3 regions of the Neptunomonas phycophila genome follow, and region 3 is predicted to be linked to each of the others. Evidence: predicted binding sites of a transcription regulator. Region 3 holds the regulator's gene; each other region holds the start of a gene.
The links. The regulator LexA, encoded in region 3, represses DNA repair genes until DNA is damaged. The targets are predictions, from matches to a motif close to TACTGTNTANNTANACAGTA.
Positions count from the first base shown of each region.

Region 1: a site for LexA is predicted at 5,045-5,064, ahead of recN (DNA repair protein RecN). Genes of this name have one in related genera too.
Region 2: a site for LexA is predicted at 6,166-6,185, ahead of ruvA (Holliday junction branch migration protein RuvA). Genes of this name have one in related genera too.

Region 1 is NZ_MRCI01000001.1:26,040-33,221, reverse strand. Features, by position in the region: gene dapB (4-hydroxy-tetrahydrodipicolinate reductase) at 1-133, opposite strand, end outside; gene cysE (serine O-acetyltransferase) at 149-970, opposite strand; gene dnaJ (molecular chaperone DnaJ) at 1,015-2,145, opposite strand; gene dnaK (molecular chaperone DnaK) at 2,256-4,169, opposite strand; gene grpE (nucleotide exchange factor GrpE) at 4,284-4,874, opposite strand; gene recN (DNA repair protein RecN) at 5,077-6,741, shown strand; gene fur (ferric iron uptake transcriptional regulator) at 6,868-7,182, opposite strand, start outside.
Region 2 is NZ_MRCI01000001.1:1,762,945-1,770,126, reverse strand. Features, by position in the region: gene acnD (Fe/S-dependent 2-methylisocitrate dehydratase AcnD) at 1-1,657, shown strand, start outside; gene prpF (2-methylaconitate cis-trans isomerase PrpF) at 1,727-2,905, shown strand; gene BS617_RS08040 (cation:proton antiporter family protein) at 3,019-4,611, opposite strand; gene ftsY (signal recognition particle-docking protein FtsY) at 4,762-6,093, shown strand; gene ruvA (Holliday junction branch migration protein RuvA) at 6,219-6,851, shown strand; gene ruvB (Holliday junction branch migration DNA helicase RuvB) at 6,928-7,182, shown strand, end outside.
Region 3 is NZ_MRCI01000001.1:1,307,169-1,314,350, forward strand. Features, by position in the region: gene topA (type I DNA topoisomerase) at 1-1,777, shown strand, start outside; gene BS617_RS05940 (DUF6586 family protein) at 1,859-2,404, shown strand; gene BS617_RS05945 (hypothetical protein) at 2,454-2,717, shown strand; gene BS617_RS05950 (cell division inhibitor SulA) at 2,773-3,249, opposite strand; gene lexA (transcriptional repressor LexA) at 3,249-3,863, opposite strand; gene dinG (ATP-dependent DNA helicase DinG) at 4,039-6,159, shown strand; gene rhlB (ATP-dependent RNA helicase RhlB) at 6,173-7,182, shown strand, end outside.

The DNA of each region.
Region 1 (7,182 bases), 1.3 Mb from region 3:
CTGCATCCGCACCGATTAACGAGCTTTCAGGATGCACAATTGCGGCCCCTAGCGTCACGCCTTCGGCTTGGCATACAGCCTCTATAAGCGTTTTACCCATGCGCCCAGCGGCACCAATAACTGCGACTCTCATGTTTTTAATTCCGTATTATTTAGCAACAACATCATCATTTTTTTCAAGATCAAAGCGCTGGTTCATGTCGAGCGCGGGTTTATCGCATCCCGATGACCCAACCACCCGAGCAGGCACACCAACAACGGTTTTGCACGGTGGTACATCGTCTAAAACCACACTTCCGCCGCCCACTTTTGCCCCTTTGCCTACTTCGATATTACCAAAGATTTTAGCACCCGCTCCAATCAGTACGCCTTCGCGAATCTTAGGATGACGGTCACCCGTTTCATTTCCGGTACCACCTAGAGTCACCGATTGTAAAATCGATACATCATTTTCAATGACACAGGTTTCACCCACAACAATACCGGTAGCATGGTCAAACATGACGCCTGATCCGATAATGGCAGCCGGATGAATATCCACCTGAAACACAGAACTTACGCGACTTTGAATATAAGACGCCATCGAACGCCGGCCCTGACCCCATAGCCAATGCGCCACTCGATGTGACAGCAAAGCATGAAACCCTTTGAGATACAGCAAGACTGTTGAGTACTTATCCACCGCTGGGTCGCGTGTATGGACCGCTATAATATCCAAACAAGCCGCGTTAAGAATGAAAGGATCAGTTGCCATCGCTTGATCAAGCAACTCGCGCAACAATATAGGAGACATCACATCATCAGCTAACTTACTCGCTAAGATAAAAGACAATGCAGACTGCAAATCATTATGGTTAATGATACTGGAATGATAGAAGCTGGCGAGAAAAGGCTCTATTGACACCTCCGCCTGCGCTTCTTTCTGAATGCTCAGCCATAAATCAGCTGGCGCTATGGTCAAGTTGGTCATGCTTATCCACCAGACTAAACGGGCCGCTTAGCGGCCCGTTAGGATCAATCTTCGAAGAACTTCTTCACTGAGTCGAAGAAGGAATGCTTTTTAGGGCTGTGCTTACTGTTACTACTGCCTTCTTCTGTTGCCGCCTGGAACTCTTTGAGCAGTTCCTTCTGACGAGAAGTCAATTTCACAGGGGTTTCAACAGCAACACGCACCATCAAATCACCCGCTCCACCGCCACGCACAGGTGCTACACCTTTTCCACGTAAGCGGAATAGTTTACCTGTTTGTGTTTCAGCTGGCACTTTCAGTTTTACACGACCATCTAATGTCGGTACTTCCAGTTCTCCGCCTAAGGCTGCATCAACAAAGCTGATCGGCACCTCACAATATAAATGACGACCATCACGCTCAAAGATAGGATGCTCAAGTACATTGACCTGAACATACAAGTCTCCCGATGGCCCACCATGAGAGCCGGCTTCACCCTCGCCGGATAAACGAATACGATCGCCCGTATCAACGCCCGCTGGAATCTTAACAGACAGCGTTTTGGTCTTCTTAACGCGTCCCTGGCCATGACATGAGTTACAAGGATCAGAAATGATCTTACCTTCACCACGACATGTAGGGCAGGTCTGCTGAACAGAGAAGAACCCTTGCTGCATACGTACTTGGCCCATACCACCACAGGTGTTACAGGTTTTAGCACTTGAACCAGGCTTAGCACCGCTACCGTCACAGGTCTCACAACCGACAAGCGTAGGCACTTTGATCGTTTTCTCGATACCGCGAACGGCTTCTTCTAGTGATAAGTCCATGGTGTAACGCAGATCAGCACCACGCTGAACTGAGCTACGACGGCCACCGCCGCCTCCGCCACCAAAGATATCGCCAAACACATCACCAAACACATCCGAGAAGCCACCGTCAAAACCGCCGCCCCCGCCGCCCATATTCGGATCGACACCCGCATGGCCATACTGATCGTAAGCCGCTTTTTTCTGGGCATCCGACAATACTTCATAGGCTTCATTAACCTCTTTAAACTTATCTTCAGAGGTTTTGTCATCGGGGTTACGGTCAGGATGGAACTTCATCGCCATGCGACGAAATGCTTTTTTAATTTCCTGATCACTGGCGTTGCGATCAACACCTAAAACGTCGTAATAATCTTTCTTAGACATATCCGGTTCTATTCTACTTCAGCGGTTAGCTCCCGCCGGGAGCCGGACACGACAACGCGGGCCAAAGCCCGCGCTGCCACACATACTACTGATTAGGGCAAGCGCGATGCTTACTTCTTATCATCTTTCACTTCTTCAAACTCGGCATCGACAGCGTCATCAGCCGTGGCTTGCTCTTCACCTTGCGGCTGAGCTTCGCCTTCTTGAGCGGCTTCGGCATACATCTTCTGAGCCAATCCAGACACCGCTTCAGTTAGCGCTTCTGTTTTGCTATCGATGTCTGCTTTATCATCAGCTTTCAATGCTTCTTCCAAGGCAGTGATTGCGGCTTCAATCGCAGCGGTTTCTTCAGCTGTGGCTTTATCGCCAGCTTCTTTCAGCGTTTTCTTCGCTGAATGAACCATTGCATCACCTTGGTTACGCGCTTGAGTCAGCTCTTCGAACTGCTTATCAGCATCCGCGTTAGCTTCTGCATCACGAACCATTTGTTCAATTTCTTCATCGCTCAAGCCTGAAGACGCTTTGATAACGATCGACTGCTCTTTACCTGTCGCTTTATCTTTAGCTGACACGTTCAAGATACCGTTAGCATCCAAGTCAAAAGTTACTTCAACTTGTGGAACACCACGTGGAGCCGGTGGGATATCAGCCAAATCGAAGCGACCCAAAGATTTGTTCTGAGATGCTTGCTTACGCTCACCTTGAACAACATGGATGGTTACCGCGCTTTGATTGTCTTCAGCTGTAGAGAAGATTTGAGACTTCTTCGTTGGAATAGTCGTGTTCTTCTCGATCAACGGAGTTGCCACGCCGCCCATTGTTTCGATACCCAATGTCAACGGTGTAACGTCTAATAAAAGCACGTCTTTAACATCACCCGACAGTACAGCACCTTGGATAGCTGCGCCAATCGCTACGGCTTCATCTGGGTTTACATCTTTACGCGGGTCTTTACCAAAGAACTCAGAAACAACTTTCTGAACCAATGGCATACGAGTCTGACCACCAACCAAGATAACTTCGTCGATATCAGAAGCGCTTAAACCAGCATCTTTCAATGCAGTGCGACAAGGGTTGATTGAGTTAGTAACCAGCTCTTCTACCAAAGACTCTAACTTCGAACGTGAAATCTTAACGTTCAAGTGTTTTGGTCCAGTAGAGTCAGCCGTAATGTAAGGCAAGTTTACGTCGGTCGACTGCGCAGACGACAACTCAACTTTCGCTTTTTCAGCACCTTCTTTCAGACGTTGTAGCGCCAACGGATCGTTGTGCAAATCGATACCGGTTTCTTTCTTAAACTCAGCAGCCAAGTACTCGATCAAACGCATATCGAAGTCTTCACCACCAAGGAAAGTATCACCATTTGTAGCTAATACTTCGAACTGGTGCTCACCATCAACATCTGCGATTTCGATGATAGAAATATCGAATGTACCACCACCCAAGTCGTAAACAGCGATCGTTTTATCGCCTTTAGACTGGTCCATACCGTAAGCTAATGCAGCGGCTGTTGGCTCGTTGATGATACGCTTAACGTCTAGACCAGCGATTTTACCTGCGTCTTTTGTTGCTTGACGCTGAGCATCGTTAAAGTAAGCAGGAACCGTGATAACCGCACCTGTCACTTCTTCGCCAAGGAAATCTTCGGCGGTCTTTTTCATCTTTTTAAGTACTTCAGCTGACACCTGAGGAGGCGCCATTTTCTTGCCGTTTACGTCAACCCATGCGTCGCCGTTATCGGCTTCGATGATTTTGTAAGGCACCATGCTGATGTCTTTTTGTACGACGTCGTCTTTGAAGCGACGACCAATCAAACGCTTGATAGCATATAAAGTATTATGCGGGTTAGTCACCGCCTGACGCTTAGCAGGCTGGCCTACTAATGTTTCACCATCTGTAAAAGCAATAATTGAAGGCGTTGTGCGGTCGCCTTCAGCGTTTTCAATAACGCGTGTTTTTTCACCATCAAGAACCGCTACACAGGAGTTTGTGGTTCCTAAGTCGATACCGATTATTTTACCCATGTTTCTTACTCCGACTATTCAGCACCGCTATTTAGCGTGCGTTCAATCAATTAAATACCGTTGATGTCTATATGGTTGCGCCAAACGTTTTTTCAAGGCAATTTGGCGATTTTTTTAACCCTGAACGACAACAACCATGGCAGGGCGAATCAAACGACCGTGCATTGTGTAACCTTTTTGCATCACCGCCATTACGGTGTTTGCTTCATGGTCAGGCGACGGTACCATCGACATTGCTTGGTGCAATTCAGGATCGAATGGCTGACCTTGCGGATCGACTTGTTCAATATTAAATTTAGCTAAACCACTGACGAACATTTTGTGCGTCATTTCAACGCCTTCACGCAACGCTTTTGTGGCCTCATCATCAACGCTACAAGCGTCCAACGTGCGCTCTAAACTATCGATGATAGGCAGCATTTCGTTAGTGAATTTATCCAAACCAAATTTGTGCGCTTTTTCAACATCTTGCTCTGCACGACGGCGAACATTTTGTAGTTCAGCGGTTGCTCGCAAGGCCTGGTCTTTCAGTGTTGCGACTTCATCTTGCGCAGCGGCAAGTGCCTGCTGTAGCGCCTCAACATCAGCAACCACTTCGTTGGCCGCATCGTCAGCCGCTTGTTCTGCTACGTCAGCAGCGTCCGTTTCCTGAGTGTTTGTTTCTTCAGGGGTCGGCTCATTCGGTTTTGTCTGTTCTTCAGCCATTGGGGTCTCCGATTTAACGCAATCAAACTCAACATTAACTGCTGCGTTTTATGGGGACATAGCAACGGGTTTCAACCCTTGGGCAGATAATTTTTTACTAAACGTCTACCGTTAGTCACTTTTTTATTGATCAACAATTGCGCAACGCTTAAAAATGCCTTATACATAAACACTGTATAAATAACCATGTATGAGTTTAGCGATGCTAGCACAACTATCGATTCGAAATTTTGCAATTGTTGAAGCTCTTGATCTGGATTTAAAGGCAGGCATGACCGTCGTCAGCGGCGAAACAGGAGCTGGCAAATCGATTATGCTTGATGCCCTTGGCCTTACGATGGGCGACCGAGCCGAAGCCGGAAGCGTTCGCTTAGGTGCCGAACGTGCTGAAATCATAGCCAGCTTTGATATCAGCCAGCTAACCGAAGCCCGTGAGTGGCTAGCCAGCCAAGATCTGGACTCTGATAATGAATGCATTATTCGTCGTGTTATCACCAAGGAAGGACGCTCGCGCAGTTATATTAACGGACAAGCGTGCCCATTGAATGCACTAAAACAGCTGGGTGAACACCTCATTGCGATACATGGCCAGCACGAACACCAACGCCTGCTTAAAAAAGAGCACCACCGAGAATTACTCGATCAGTTTTCACAAAGCACGGCCCAAGCCAAAAAAGTCGCCCAACTGTTTAACGAGTGGAACGCTCAAAAAAAGCAATTGAATACGTTGCTTAACCAAAGCGCAGAGCATCACGCCAAAGTACAGCTGCTTAGTTATCAAGTTGAAGAGCTTGATCAAATCAATTTACAAACCGACGAGCTGGCCGAGTTAGAGTTAGAGCAAAAAGAACTCAGCCAAGCAGGCGAAATTCTACATAACGGGCACCACTCGCTCAATTTAATGACCGATGGCGATGGTGACAATTGTGAGCAACTGCTCAATCAAGCATTGCACTCACTCGCCAACCTAAATAATGGGGCACCAGCAATCAACCAAACCATTGAGCTACTTCAAAGCGCTCAAATTCAAATCCAAGAAGCTGGCAACGAACTCCGACACTACTTAGACCGGGTAGAAATGAACCCGTCGCGCTTGCAAGCGGTTGAAGATCGCCTCTCCGTCCTGTTTGAGTTAGCGCGTAAACATCGCATTACACCAGAAGAGATCCCCGTATTTCATCAAGCATTGCAAACCGAGCTTGATGAACTCAATCATTCAGATGAAGCACTAGAAGCCTTATCGCAACACGTTGAACAGTTGCAGCAAGATTACACACAAGCGGCCGCCAAACTCACGTTACTGCGCCAAAAAGCCGCCAAAAAACTCAATAAGCTGGTAGATGAGCAATTACACCTACTTGGCATGAGCTCTGCGGCATTTATAGCCACACTGCACCCTGTGGACAAACCGCAAGCCACTGGCGCTGAGGATGTTGAATTTCTTATTACGACGAATAAAGGACAACCCCCTCGCCCGCTGGCCAAAATAGCATCAGGTGGTGAGCTGTCACGTATCAGCCTAGCTATACAAGTAATTACAGCCCAGTGTTCAACCACACCCACGCTCATTTTTGATGAGGTAGATGTCGGTATCGGTGGAGCCATCGCCGAAGTCGTTGGCCGCTTATTGCGCCAACTGGGTCAACAGGCCCAAATACTTTGCGTCACGCACCAACCGCAGGTTGCCTCACAAGGACACCAGCATTTGTTTGTCAGCAAACGATCTGACCGTGCATCCACTCATACACGTATCAATGAGCTGGCTAAAGATGAGCGTGTTCAAGAAGTGGCGAGGATGCTGGGCGGCATTGATGTAACACAGCGCTCAATCGATCATGCGCGCGAAATGTTAGGCACCGTCCATTAAGACTGAGGCACGTCACTTTACTAGGACACAAAAAAACCGATTAGGCCGCTATGGCCTAATCGGTTTCTTAGTATACTGAAGGGCTCTAGCCTACACAGAGCCTGACACAGTCACGTAATTTATACTCTAGCTTTCTACACAACCGTCTGCGCACACACCATAGAGGTACAATGTACGATCAGTGATGTTAAAGCCAAGCTCTTTTGCAATTTCATTCTGACGCTCGATCAGAACTGGGTCTGTAAACTCACGTACATGGCCGCACTTAACGCATACGATATGATCGTGCTCTTCTTCTCGCGCAAGTTCAAAAACAGAATGACCACCTTCAAAGTGATGACGAGATACTAACCCGGCCGCTTCAAATTGAGTCAGCACACGATAAACAGTTGCCAAACCAACATCTTCGCCCATACCCATCAGAAGCTTGTAGATATCCTC
Region 2 (7,182 bases), 460 kb from region 3:
TGATTATCTTAAATTAACGGGTCGCGAGCCTGAGCAGGTTGCTCTTGTCGAAAAATACGCAAAACAAACAGGTCTGTGGGCAGATGATTTAGCTGGCGCACGCTATGAGCGCGTTCTAACCTTCGATTTATCGAGTGTTGGTCGTAACATGGCAGGACCATCGAACCCTCACCGCCGTTTACCTACGTCCGATCTAGAAGCCCGTGGTATTGCGGGGGCTTGGAAAGAAGAGTCGGGTCTAATGCCTGATGGGGCGGTAATTATCGCGGCCATTACTAGTTGTACCAATACCAGTAACCCTCGCAATGTGGTGGCTGCAGGCTTGATTGCCCAAAAAGCGAATGCCTTAGGCCTTGTGCGAAAGCCATGGGTTAAAACGTCTTTTGCTCCTGGATCTAAAGTTGCTCAATTGTACTTGGAAGACTCTGGATTGCTGCCTGAGCTGGAGCAGCTTGGGTTTGGTATTGTTGGCTTTGCTTGCACAACATGTAACGGAATGAGCGGTGCACTGGATCCTAAGATCCAGCAAGAAATTATTGATAGGGACCTGTATGCGACCGCGGTGTTGTCGGGCAACAGGAATTTTGATGGGCGGATTCATCCGTACGCTAAGCAAGCATTTTTGGCTTCTCCACCATTGGTTGTTGCGTATGCGATTGCTGGGACGATCCGTTTTGATATTGAAAAAGATGCGCTAGGAACTGATAAAGATGGTAAGCCTATTACGCTAAAAGATATCTGGCCAACAGATGAAGAAATCGATGCGATAGTAGCCTCAAGCGTTAAACCTGAGCAATTTAATCAAATCTATATTCCAATGTTTGATCTAGGAAAAGCGCAGCGCTCAGAGAGCCCTTTGTATAACTGGCGACCACAAAGTACTTATATACGTCGTCCACCTTATTGGGAAGGAGCGCTAGCAGGCGAGCGAACCATGAAAGGTATGCGTCCATTAGCCGTGTTGGGAGATAACATTACCACTGATCATTTGTCGCCTTCCAATGCCATCATGTTGAACAGTGCCGCTGGGGCGTACCTGCATAAAATGGGCTTGCCAGAAGAAGATTTTAACTCTTATGCAACTCACCGTGGAGACCACCTAACGGCACAACGTGCAACGTTTGCGAACCCCAAGCTTCTCAATGAAATGTGTACTGATGAACAGGGTGAAATTAAACAAGGATCATTGGCACGTATCGAGCCTGAAGGTAAAGAAAGCCGGATGTGGGAGGCTATCGAAACTTATATGGAACGCAAGCAGCCACTGATAATTATTGCGGGTGCGGATTATGGACAAGGTTCCTCACGTGATTGGGCAGCTAAAGGCGTTCGTTTGGCTGGTGTCGAGGTTATCGTGGCCGAAGGGTTTGAGCGTATTCACCGTACCAACTTGGTTGGCATGGGAGTACTTCCTTGTGAGTTTATTGCCGGAGAAACGCGTCATACATATCAAATTGATGGCACCGAAACCTTTGATGTAGAAGGTACGATTAAACCGAGAGCTGAATTAACTTTGATTATCCATCGAAGAAATGGTGAAGAGCTCCGTGTGCCGGTAATTTGCCGTTTAGATACGGCAGAAGAGGTGTCCGTTTACAGTGCTGGCGGCGTTTTGCAGCGCTTTGCACAAGACTTTTTAGAGTCGTCTGCAGCCTAGCCTTCACATTATAAGCAGGTGCTGATCATTAATGAGTAGTATTGGCACCTTGTTTTAGGAGTATTCATGATGAGTAGTTTGCCTCAAATAAAAATCCCGGCGACATATATGCGCGGCGGCACTAGCAAAGGGGTGTTTTTTAGCTTAAAGGACCTGCCTGTTTCCGCGCAAACACCCGGCGCGGCGCGTGATAATTTATTACTACGCGTAATGGGTAGCCCAGACCCCTACGGCAAGCAAATTGATGGTATGGGAGCGGCGACGTCAAGTACCAGCAAAACGGTTATTTTATCTAAAAGTGAGCAAGCTGATCACGATGTCGATTACCTGTTTGGCCAAGTATCTATCGATAAGCCGTTTGTTGATTGGAGTGGAAATTGTGGCAATTTAACGGCCGCGGTTGGTGCGTTTGCTATTAGTAATGGTTTAGTGGATCTCAGTCGTGTCCCTGAAAACGGAACGGCCATTGTACGTATTTGGCAGGTTAATATTCAAAAAACGATTATTGCTCATGTTCAAATGACGGATGGTGCCGTCCAAGAAACAGGCGATTTTGAGTTAGATGGCGTTACTTTTCCAGCAGCTGAGGTGCAAGTAGAGTTTATGGATCCGGCCGACGGGGAAGGCGCTATGTTTCCAACAGGTAACCTAGTGGATGACTTGGTGGTTCCGGGTGTGGGGACGTTAAAAGTAACACTCATTAATGCCGGTATACCGACGATTTTTGTTGAGGCTCAGGCCCTCGGTTACAGTGGCACGGAGTTACAAGATGATATTAATAGTGACGTTAAGGCGCTAGCGACCTTTGAATCCATCAGGGCTCATGGCGCGGTTAAGATGGGGCTAATATCCCATATATCCGAGGCGTCTACGCGCCAGCATACACCTAAGGTAGCTTTTGTTGCTCAACCGAGTGATTACGTATCGTCCAGTGGAAAGTCGGTGACGACAAACGATGTGGACTTGTTAGTACGGGCGTTATCAATGGGTAAGTTACACCACGCCATGATGGGGACAGCAGCTGTAGCAATAGGAGCCGCAGCCGCTGTAACGGGCACTTTGGTTAATCAAGCCGCAGGTGGTGGTGAACGAACGGCTGTGCGTTTTGGGCATCCTTCCGGGACACTGCGAGTGGGGGCAGAAGCTACGTTAGAGTCTGGTCAGTGGCAGGTTAAAAAAGCGGTAATGAGCCGCAGTGCCAGAGTGCTCATGGAAGGCTGGATCCGAGTTCCCGGCGATAGTTTTTAATTATGCATTGATTGTAAGTTTGAAGTAGGCCCATAGCTGGTTATGTTACCTATCAGGGATAATTAGCTACTACTTCTTTAGCCCCGCTTGAGCGGGGCTTTTTTTGTTACTAGTTAGTGAGAGAGAGCCGCCCCATTTGGTTGTTCACCAATGAGTAACAAGCTCTCTTCTGCAAAACCGATACCCGCTTCTGTGTAGAAGTTAAATACGTTATCAATACCTGCTTCGAGTAACTCATTGCGTTCGTCAGGGTAGCGAGCGATGGCGGCTATTTTCCCGTTAAAGTTAGCTTTGTGGAGTTGATTGGTGATGTTGCGATTATCATCAATAGATGGCAGTGCAAGTAGCACTAAGCTGATGCCGGACAGGTCAAAGCTCTCCCATAAATCAGCATCTTCACCGTCACCAAAAAAAACATTAAGCCCTTCTTTTTGATAACGTTCTACTCGTTGACGGTCCGCATCAAGGCCAACAACACGCTTATCAATCATGTTCTGCAAAGCTTTAAAAGAGCCGGTACCCACACGCCCCAAACCAATGACCAAAATATCAGCTTCAGGCGGTTGAATGAACTCATCCTCAGGTAGGCGTTTAGCTGATTGGAAAGTCTTGATGGTATCTTTATAGACCAAATAATAATGATGGGCATTGCGATAAAGTAAGCTAGTGACAATAAAAGAAAGGGAGACCGAAAGCGCCAAAATGACTAACCATTCTTTGTTAAGCCATCCCGAATCCACGCATAAAGCCGCTACGATCAGGCCAAATTCGCTGAAGTTGCTCAGGGCTAGAGCACCAAGAAATGAGGTGCGCCCACGTAGCTTAAACCGCGTAAAAACGGCGAAGAACATTAACGCTTTTACGAGCAATAATATGCACAACAAACTGGCTATTCCTAGCATTGACCACGTTGGCAATGCGGTAAAGCCAATGGATAAGAAAAAACCAATTAAGAATAGGTCTTTAAAGCTTAATAAAGATTTAGTGAGCTCAGTAGCTTTGGGGTGATGGCTTAGTAAGACACCAAAAACGAGCGCTCCAAAATCACCTTTTACACCCACCAATTCAAATAGTTGATAACCACCTATCGCTAAGAAAAATCCATACAGTGGCAGCATTTCGCTGTGACCTACACGAAGCAATAAAACATCCAGTGCTGGTCGAATAAACACTAAACCAAAAAGCAACAAAGCCCATGGTGAGGGGATTTTGCCTGTAGCAAACACCAAGAAAACGACCGCAGCAATATCTTGCACGACAAGAACGCCAATGGCGATTTGTCCATGGCGCGTTTTCATTTCACCGCTTTCTTCTAGCAGTTTAACAATGCACACGGTGCTACTAAAACTAAACGCAAATCCTAAAAGAGCCGCTGTTTTGAAGTCTATGTCGATAAAGTACGGCAAGCTAAGGATGCTGAGCCCAATAATCAAGGTGCCCATGACCAGAGTCCAGGCTCCCATATGTAACAGTGAGGTGGCCCAAACTTCTTGTTTCAATAAATCTTTAACATGCAGTTTTAGCCCAATGGTAAACAGCATGAGTGTTATACCCAAATGCGCCAACGTCTCTAAGCTTTCCGTAGGCTCAAAGCCTAAGAAATTTAACAAAAAGCCAGCAATCAAAAAGCCGATTAGGGCAGGAAAGTTGAAGTATTTAACAAGTAAGCCGCAGACAAATGCGAAAAGTATCCAAATAAATTCCATAGACGTGACAAATTTCCATCAATAGGTTTGTACAGCGGCTCTCTATGATAAGATTAGCCCTTTCAAATCATACCAGTAACAACAGAATAGTTAGCCTTTCTTTTTTGGTTCTTTCAATAGGAGATTGGTTTAGGTGTTTGGGGATTATCCATGTTCAAAAAGCTGAAATCTATCTTCTCTTCTAATGAAGATAAACAGGACGTTAACGAATCAGATGTACAGCAGGGAGAAGTAGTATCAGTTGAAACCGCTGACAAGCTTCCTGAAGATAAAGTAGACGAAGCGTCCCAGTCGAGTGAGCAAGTAAACGACACCATCCCAGATACGCTTACAGAAGAATCAACCGAAGTGGTACACGATGCCGCTGCCGCTATAAACGATGAACTTCCCGTTTCCGCTAAAGAGCCTGTGTCTGCCCCGCAAGACATGCAAGCAGAAAGCGTGCAAGAGCCTGACGTGACCGAAGTGCAAACAGAGCCTGAAGCCGATAAGGCCCCAGAGCCTGTAGTGATTGATACGCCAGCTGCCACACCCGCTGTTGTAACAGACGAAGCGCCGCAAAAGAAAGGCATGTTTGCTCGTATTAAAGCCGGGTTAAGCAGGACCAAGGCTAATTTGACTGAGCAATTGGGTACGCTTTTTCTTGGTAAAAAAGAAATAGACGATGAGCTACTCGAAGATATAGAGACTCTGCTGCTAACTTCCGATGTAGGCGTAGAAGCAACAACGGATATTATTGATCGGCTTACTTCGCGTGTACAACGTAATCAGTTAGCGGATGCACAAGCTTTGCATCAAGCTCTTAAAGATGAACTGGCTGGGTTATTAGGCGACGTTGAACAGCCGTTAGTTGCCCAGGCTGAGAATGCTCCTTATGTGATTCTCATGGTGGGTGTTAATGGGGTAGGTAAGACAACGACGATAGGCAAGCTGACAAAGCGTTTCCAAAGCGAAGGGAAAAGTGTGATGTTGGCTGCTGGCGATACCTTCCGAGCCGCGGCTGTTGAACAACTGCAAGTGTGGGGCGAGCGCAATAATGTACCGGTCATTGCCCAGCATACAGGTGCCGACTCGGCTTCCGTGTTGTTTGATGCGGTGCAATCAGCTAAAGCTAAATCTATTGATGTATTAATTGCTGATACGGCAGGACGTTTGCAAAACAAAGACCATCTAATGGAAGAGCTGGAAAAGGTTGTGCGAGTCATGCGCAAAATCGACCCCGCTGCACCACATGAAGTTATGTTGGTTCTGGATGCAGGCACCGGCCAAAACGCCATGAGTCAGGCTAAAATCTTCCAAGAAGCCGTGGGTGTCACTGGTATTACGCTGACTAAGTTAGATGGCACAGCCAAAGGCGGCATTATTTTTGCAATTGCTAAGCAATTGAAGTTACCTATTCGTTTTATTGGGGTAGGGGAGCAAGTAGACGACCTACGTCCTTTTAAAGCTGATGAGTTTGTTGAAGCACTTTTTGACGAGTAATCCTAGGGTTTAAGCAATAGTTTCTGCGAGTGTGATAAGTATCGCGACTCGCAGTTGGTATTTTTAAACGGCTACTGTATATTCATACACTGTTGTTGGCTTTGTGAAATAGGGTAGGTAGAGACGTGATCGGACGCTTAAAAGGTGAATTAGCAGAAAAACAGCCGCCTCATATCATGGTAGATGTGAATGGAGTTGGGTATGACGTCGAGGCGTCGATGAATACGTGCTTCAAATTACCAGATCCCGGTTGTAGCGTTACACTATATACCCACTTTGTAGTGCGAGAAGATGCTCAGTTATTGTATGGCTTTTATGATAAATACGAGCGCACTTTATTTCGGGCGTTGATTAAAGCCAGCGGTGTGGGGCCTAAACTTGCACTATCTATTTTGTCCGGCATGACAGCTCAAGAGCTGGTGGCTTGTATGCAGCGCGAAGATGCCGCCGCGCTTACACGTATCCCTGGAGTGGGTAAAAAAACTGCCGAGCGCCTAATAGTCGAGTTAAAGGATAAGCTAAAAACATTACCGGCCGCTGAGCCTGCCGACTTCCAGCTAACGGGTAATGACTTACCTGAAGCCGCGTCAGCTGCTATTGATGGATACCGCCAAGAAGCAGAAAGTGCTTTGGTATCGCTGGGCTATAAGCCTGCCTTGGCTGCTAAAGCGGTTGCCCAAGCCGAGAAACAATTAGGCGATATTAACAGTAGCGAGTCGTTAATCCGGTTAGCACTTAAATCAATGGTCTCTGGCTAAAACTTCTTCATACTGCAGGCCACTGAGAATAAGTAAGTACAATGGTAGGTTTCCCGATGTTATTGCGAGGTTGTAAATGATCGAAGCGGACCGCTTTATAGCGCCCACACAGACTAGTAAGGTGGAAGAGCAGTTCGATCGTGCAATTCGCCCGCAAAAACTATCGGATTACACCGGTCAGCCCGTTGTTAAAGAGCAAATGGAAATTTTTATCCATGCGGCTCGTAATCGCGGTGAGGCGCTGGATCATACACTGATTTTTGGGCCTCCTGGGCTTGGTAAAACAACGCTGGCTAATATTATCGCGCATGAAATGGAAGGCGATATTAAA
Region 3 (7,182 bases):
TTCAGCGCCTTTTATCACCTCGACATTGCAGCAAGCCGCGAGCACGCGTTTGGGCTTTGGCGTTAAAAAAACCATGATGATGGCGCAGCGCTTGTACGAGGCTGGTTACATCACTTATATGCGTACTGACTCAACTAACTTGAGCCAAGAGGCCGTTGAAAGTTGTCGCACTTATATCGGTGATCATTACGGAAGTAAGTATCTTCCTGAAGAGCCGATTAGGTATTCCAGTAAAGAGGGAGCTCAAGAGGCACATGAGGCGATTCGGCCTTCTGATGTAACCCGTGAGGCATCTGACTTATCTGGAATGGAGCGGGATGCAGAACGGTTATATGACCTTATTCGCCGTCAATTCCTAGCGTGTCAAATGACTCCTGCGCTTTACACTAGCTCACGTATTACGGTGAAAGCGGGTGATGATTACGAGTTGACCACAAAAGGGCGTATTTTACGCTTTGATGGTTATACCCGCGTTATGCAAGCAAAAGGCAAAGGCGATGAAGATGTGATCTTGCCTGACGTTAAGTCGGGTGAGGAGTTGGCGTTAGAGTCGTTAGAGCCAAAACAGCATTTTACCAAGCCAACAGCCCGTTACACAGAAGCAAGTTTGGTTAAAGAGCTAGAAAAGCAAGGTATTGGTCGACCATCTACCTATGCGTCAATCATCTCGACGATCCAAGACCGTGGTTATGTGGAAGTCCAAAATCGACGCTTCTATGCCTGCAAAATGGGCGATATTGTTACTGAGCGTTTGACCGAAAACTTCACTGATTTAATGGACTACAGCTTTACTGCTCGAATGGAAGATGCGCTGGATGACATTGCGCACGGCGAAGCTGATTGGAAAGCCTTGCTTGATCGTTTCTATCAAGGTTTAGTACGTCGGCTGGATGAGGCAAAAGATCCAGAACACGGCATGCGGCCTAATACCCCGACTGATACGAATATTCCCTGTCCAGAATGTGACCGACACATGGTGATTCGTACAGGAAGCACCGGTGTGTTCTTAGGGTGCTCGGGCTACAATTTGCCACCTAAAGAGCGCTGTAAAGCAACAATTAACTTAATCCCTGGCGATGAAGTTGTCAGCGCAGATGGTGACGAAGAGGAAGAGTCACGTATCCTTCGCAATAAGCGTCGTTGCAGTATCTGTGACAGCGCCATGGATAGTTATTTAGTCGACCAAACACGTAAATTACATGTATGTGGTAACAACCCGGACTGTCCCGGCTATGAGGTCGAAGAGGGTAATTATCGTATCAAAGGGTATGATGGCCCGACACTAGAATGCGATAAATGCGGCTCTGAAATGCAGCTAAAAAATGGGCGTTTTGGTAAGTATTTTGGTTGTACAAATGATGAGTGTAAGAATACTCGCAAACTCCTGAAAAACGGAGAAGCTGCACCGCCAAAAATGGACCCTGTGCCAATGCCGGAGCTAGCATGTGAAAAGGTTGAAGATACTTATATCTTGCGTGACGGAGCTAGTGGCTTATTCTTAGCCGCTAGTCAGTTCCCGCGTAACCGTGAAACACGTGCGCCTAAAGTGAGTGAGCTGTTGCCGCATAAAAAAGAAATCGATCCAAAGTATGATTTCTTGTTCAGCGCGCCGACTAAAGATATGGACGGTAATGAAACGATCGTTCGTTACAGCCGCAAAACCAAAGAGCAGTACGTCATGACCGAAGTGAATGGCAAAGCTACGGGCTGGAAGGCGTTTTATGAAGGTGATAAATGGGTTGTAGTTGAACCCAAAGCTAAAAAAGCCAGCAAATAAAAGCCGGTTAATAACAGTTATCAGGAGAGCCTCTTTGTTGTGCATGAGCCTTTGCACGCAAAGAGGACATTTGAGGTCGCGATGAGTCAGGTGTATCTGGTTAGAACTAACCAAAAGCTCAACTTTGCTCGTATTCATATTGACGCGTTGCAAGCAGCCCAGTCATCGAATAGTTGGGATCAGCATGCGATGATTGAGTCTTATCATGAGTCCGTCCTGTTTCTGATGGCTTCTGCTTATCAGGCTTTTTTACGAGAAATTGCAGAAAAGTATCGCTTTAATCCAGATGCGATTGAAGCGCTCAGCGATTTGCAAGGGTTGCTGGATGCATCAGTTCAGGAGTCTCCTGAGGTGACAGAGCTATCTGTGTTAGAATCCAATAAACACAGCTGGCTTGCCTTAATGTTATCTGCCTATCGAGGCTGTTGGAAGGCGGCAGATAAAACGGGCCCGTCGGCCAAAGCAAAAGCGGGTGCCGATTTATCACCTAGCTTATCGGAAATTCATATTGTTCAGATTAATCCGGATCATGCAGAAGACGCAGATATTCTGACAGAGTATCGCTCTTGGTTATCTGAGTTTAGGGCTTTACTGGAGCGGCTGCGAAGCGGTATGCAAGAATGGTAAGCGCTTAAATTGACAACATTGGAAAAAGTAAGGGGTGTTAGGTAGTTTGATGGATGAGATGGTGCTAGAAATTGTGCGTTTAGCGTCGGGTGAGTTTGTTATTCGTCGCTCGGGTGAAGAAGAGGCGTTAATGACGCTAAACTTATCACAAGTTGTACAAGATAATCTGTTAGAAAACACAGAAGAACTTGCAAGAAGAATGTTGGTTGCCGGTGCTCATATGATGTCCGACTTGGTGAATGATGAAGAGCCAGGTATCGATACTGATGACGTATCACCGGATGACATGATCCGCCCTTCAACGATTCACTAAAGCGTATTTGCCGTTTCTTATGGGGTATGCCGTGCCTATGCTATTAGTGCATCCCTCAATTAATAGCATGGCGGCGGCGAATCAAAATTCCATTACTTGCCCCTTGTCTGGCGCTTTTTTCTAGGCGCTGAAAGGCATCGTCAGAAATATCTCCGGCCCAGCTAATAACAGCATGGCATGTGCCAGTGCTGAGGGCTTTTTCAGCCAATTGCTGAACGCTATGGTTCTCGTCAGGGTAAAGTAGAATTACCTTTTTAAGATCAATTCCAGCATCTTGTAGCAACGATTTTGGCAAGTTTATAGGTGGAGCAATCCAAGCAAACCAGCGGTCTTCATGGCTTAGCTGCGCCAATAACGGCATTAGCATTGGCATATCTGCTAGATCACCGCTTTGTGTTACGATTTCAGTAATTTTCCCGAAATCACTGGGCTGTTGAGCTCGGGGTTTAAGCTTGGTGCGAATGCTACCTAACTCTTTTTGGGTGCTGATAATGCCGGTAACAGCTTTGTTATCAGGAATTAACATGTGCATTATGGCTCACTCCCTTGTCGTATGACGCCAACGCCTAACCCTTCGATGGAAAGCTCGCTCTCGCGTAAGTCGACCACGATAGGGTCAAACTCTTCGTTTTCAGCTATCAGTTCTACAATGTGTCCAGTGCGTTGGAATCGCTTAACGGTTACTTCGTCACCAATACGCGCTACTACAATTTGGCCGTTACGTGCTTCTGTACATTGGTGAACTGCCAGTAAATCGCCATCCATGATGCCGATGTTTTTCATACTCGTGCCGTGTACCCGCAGTAAGTAATTAGCCGGTGGGTGGAAAAAGTCAGCTGAAATTGTGCAGTGCTCTTCGATGTGCTCCTGGGCTAAAATAGGGCTGCCCGCGGCTACGCGGCCGATCAAGGGAAGACCTTCAGGCTCTGGTTGCTCAAGCTCTGGAAGACGAATACCGCGAGAGGTGCCAGGGATCATTTCTATAGCACCCTTACGGGCTAACGCTTTTAAGTGTTCCTCAGCCGCATTGGCTGATTTAAAACCTAGTGAGCGTGCTATATCGGCACGTGTAGGCGGATAACCGGTTGCATCGATATGATCGCGAATGCAGTCGAGTACTTCTGATTGACGCTTTGTGAGTTTCATATTTGTGCCCGTCATAATTAAGTGCCGATAGGTAAGATAGCCCGCAAATAGATGACTGTTTTTTTATACAGTGCATGTGATTATATACAGGCAAGGTCGGTTGTAAAGAGATTTTCTGTTTATATATCCAGTATCTTGATATTATCCCCGCGACATTGAAATCAGGATTTAAGTTTTGCTCAGCGACGCTCTAAAAAAGTCTATACAAGAGGCATATCGCCAGTTCCTCGGGTTGCATGACCTTAAGCCTCGTTATGGGCAAAAAATGATGATTGCGCAAATTGCGCGCACCTTAGGGAATATCGAAAGTAACGAAAAAGGTGAAAGAAGTAGCGATAACCATATTTGTTTGATCGAGGCGGGAACCGGCACGGGTAAGACAATGGCTTACTTGATTAGCGCTATTCCCATTGCTAAAGCGCAAGGCAAGTCCTTGGTTATATCTACAGCAACGGTCGCTTTACAAGAGCAGCTACTTCATAAAGATTTACCTGAAGCTTCGCGTTTAATGGCAGAACCTGTGCGTTACATCTTGGCGAAAGGTCGCGGGCGATACTTTTGTGTATCCCAGGCTGAAAAGTTGCTAGAAGGCCAAGGCGAGTTAGGCCAAATGGCACTTTATGAAGATGAAATTGCACAGCGAATGGAACCCGATGCCGTTGCTTACTACAGTGAGTTAATGGATCGCTTTGCCTCCGGTAGCTGGGATGGTGACCGCGATAGTCTTGCTGTCGAACTAGAAGAAGAGGTGTGGCAGCCACTCACGAGTGATCATACCCGCTGTACCAACCGTCGTTGTAGCAACTTTTCAGTATGCCCATTTTTTAAATCCAGAGATTCGTTAGATAAAGCGGATGTAGTCGTTGCCAATCACGATCTGGTACTGGCCGATTTGTCTCTCGGGGGCGGCGCTATCCTTCCCGATCCGGCGCAAACCATTTATGTGTTTGATGAGGCACACCATCTTTCTGCTAAAACAACCGGGCATTTTGCTTATAGTTTGCGGGTTCGCAGCACTGAGCGTTGGTTAAAAACCATGTCGCGGCAGTTAGAACATATGATTGATGAGTGCGATAGTCAGCCTGTTTTACAGCAATACATAGAACGAATGGAGCCGGCTAAAGCAGAAATGATTAGCTCGTTAGACCAGCTCCAAATGAGCTTACGCTTGATGTTGCTAGAAGGTGATGAACGACCAAAAGATCGCTTTCGTTTCCCCAAAGGAGTGTTGCCAGAATCCTTGACTGTACCAGCTGCTGGCATTGCTGCAGCGGCTGAAAAGTGGATGTTAAAAGCAGAGCAAATAGTTGATCTGTTAAAAGAGGCGTTAGATGGCGGTATTCCCGAAATTGATAAAGGGGTCGCTGAGCGCTGGTATCCACGCATGGGTCAAATGTGGGCGCGATCTCAATCTATTTTTTGGTTAGCACGTAGCTATGCGGTAGCTGATGTAGAAGGTATTGCGCCAACAGCACGCTGGATTAACTTGGTTGAGTCCACTGACGGGATTGATTTTGAGTGCCGTAGTAGTCCAGTAACAGCGGCCGATACCTTAGAAGAGCACCTGTGGAAGCCCGCGTACGGTGCGGTGTTAACATCCGCAACATTAACTGCTCTTGGACAGTTTACGCGATTAATAGATGACTTAGGGTTGCCGCCAACGGTGGCATGCGAACAACTGCCTAGTCCATTTAATTATGCGCAGGCTGCCTGCTTAAAAGTACCTAAAATGTTAGCTGATCCTGGGAAACCAGAAGATCATACGCAAGAAGTCAGTGCTTTTTTGAACGATTGTCTGCAAAAAGCTACTGCAACACTGGTATTATTCAGTTCTTGGCGACAAATGCTAACGATTCGAGATCAATTGGATGATAAAATCCGTGATCATGTGTTGATTCAAGGCGACTTGACCAAGAACGAGATTATCAAAACCCATAAGTCAGTGATTGATGAAGGCAAACCAAGCATTATCTTTGGATTAGCTTCCTTTGCTGAAGGGGTGGATTTACCTGGGGACTATCTAACCGAGGTGATTATTACAAAGCTGCCATTTGGGGTGCCGGATGATCCGGTTGATGCGACCATGGCAGAATGGATAGAACAGCGAGGCGGTAATGCATTTATGGAATGGACCGTCCCGGAGGCCTCAATACGCCTCACACAAGCCGCTGGTCGCCTGTTGCGTACAGAGCAAGACAGTGGCCACATAATTCTGCTGGATCGACGAGTTGTGACTCGCCGGTACGGACGACAACTGTTGGATGCATTACCACCATTCCGCCGAGAAATCGAATAAAGTGAGTATAATATTGGACGCTACAACAACAGCTAACGAATCTACGCCGAATGATGCAAACCCATCCGCTAAAACCGCTGAAAAGGGCAAGTCGCGTAAAAATGATAAGCGCAAAGCACCGTCGCGTGCTCGAAAATCTAAAAAAGAATCCAGCTGGTCACCGGCAGAATTTATCGTTGCTCAGGAAGAGGGTAAAAAGCGCTTTTTAGATTTTGATCTGCCTGATCAATTATTGCATGCCATTCAAGACATTGGGTTTGAGTACTGCACACCCATACAGGCTGAGACCATTAAACCGGCGTTGGCCGGTAAAGATATTATTGGCAAAGCGCAAACAGGTACGGGTAAAACGGCTGCCTTTCTAGTGGGTATAATTACCGATTTAATCGACTACCCATTAACCGAGCCGCAGCGCCAAGGTGAACCTCGCGCGTTAATTATCGCTCCAACACGTGAACTCGCGCTGCAAATTGCAGACGACGCCGAACTGCTAACGAAATACACGGATCTACGTGTTATCTCTTTAGTGGGAGGGATGGACTACGATAAACAACGTAAACAAATTAAAGGTGGTAACACCGATATATTAGTAGCCACACCCGGCCGTTTAATTGATTTTGTACGTTCTAAAGATGTTGATTTATACAACGTAGAAGTGCTGGTGCTTGATGAAGCCGATCGCATGTTGAGCATGGGTTTTATTCCAGATGTGCGCACCATTATTCGAAATACACCGCGTAAAGGCTCAGAACGTCAAACGTTGTTATACAGTGCAACATTTACTGATGACATTATGAATTTGGCGCGTCAGTGGACCGTTGATCCTGTTCAAATTGAAATCGAAGCTGAGCGACAAACAACCGACAACATTAGCCAAAAAGTGTTTTTGGTCTCCAGTAAAGAAAAGTACAAGCTGCTTCGTAATTACATTCGTATCAATAATATTGAACGCGTCATCGTGTTTTGTAACCGTCGGGGTGAAACGCGCTCGTTGGCCGAAAAATTACGCCGTGATGGTGTGAA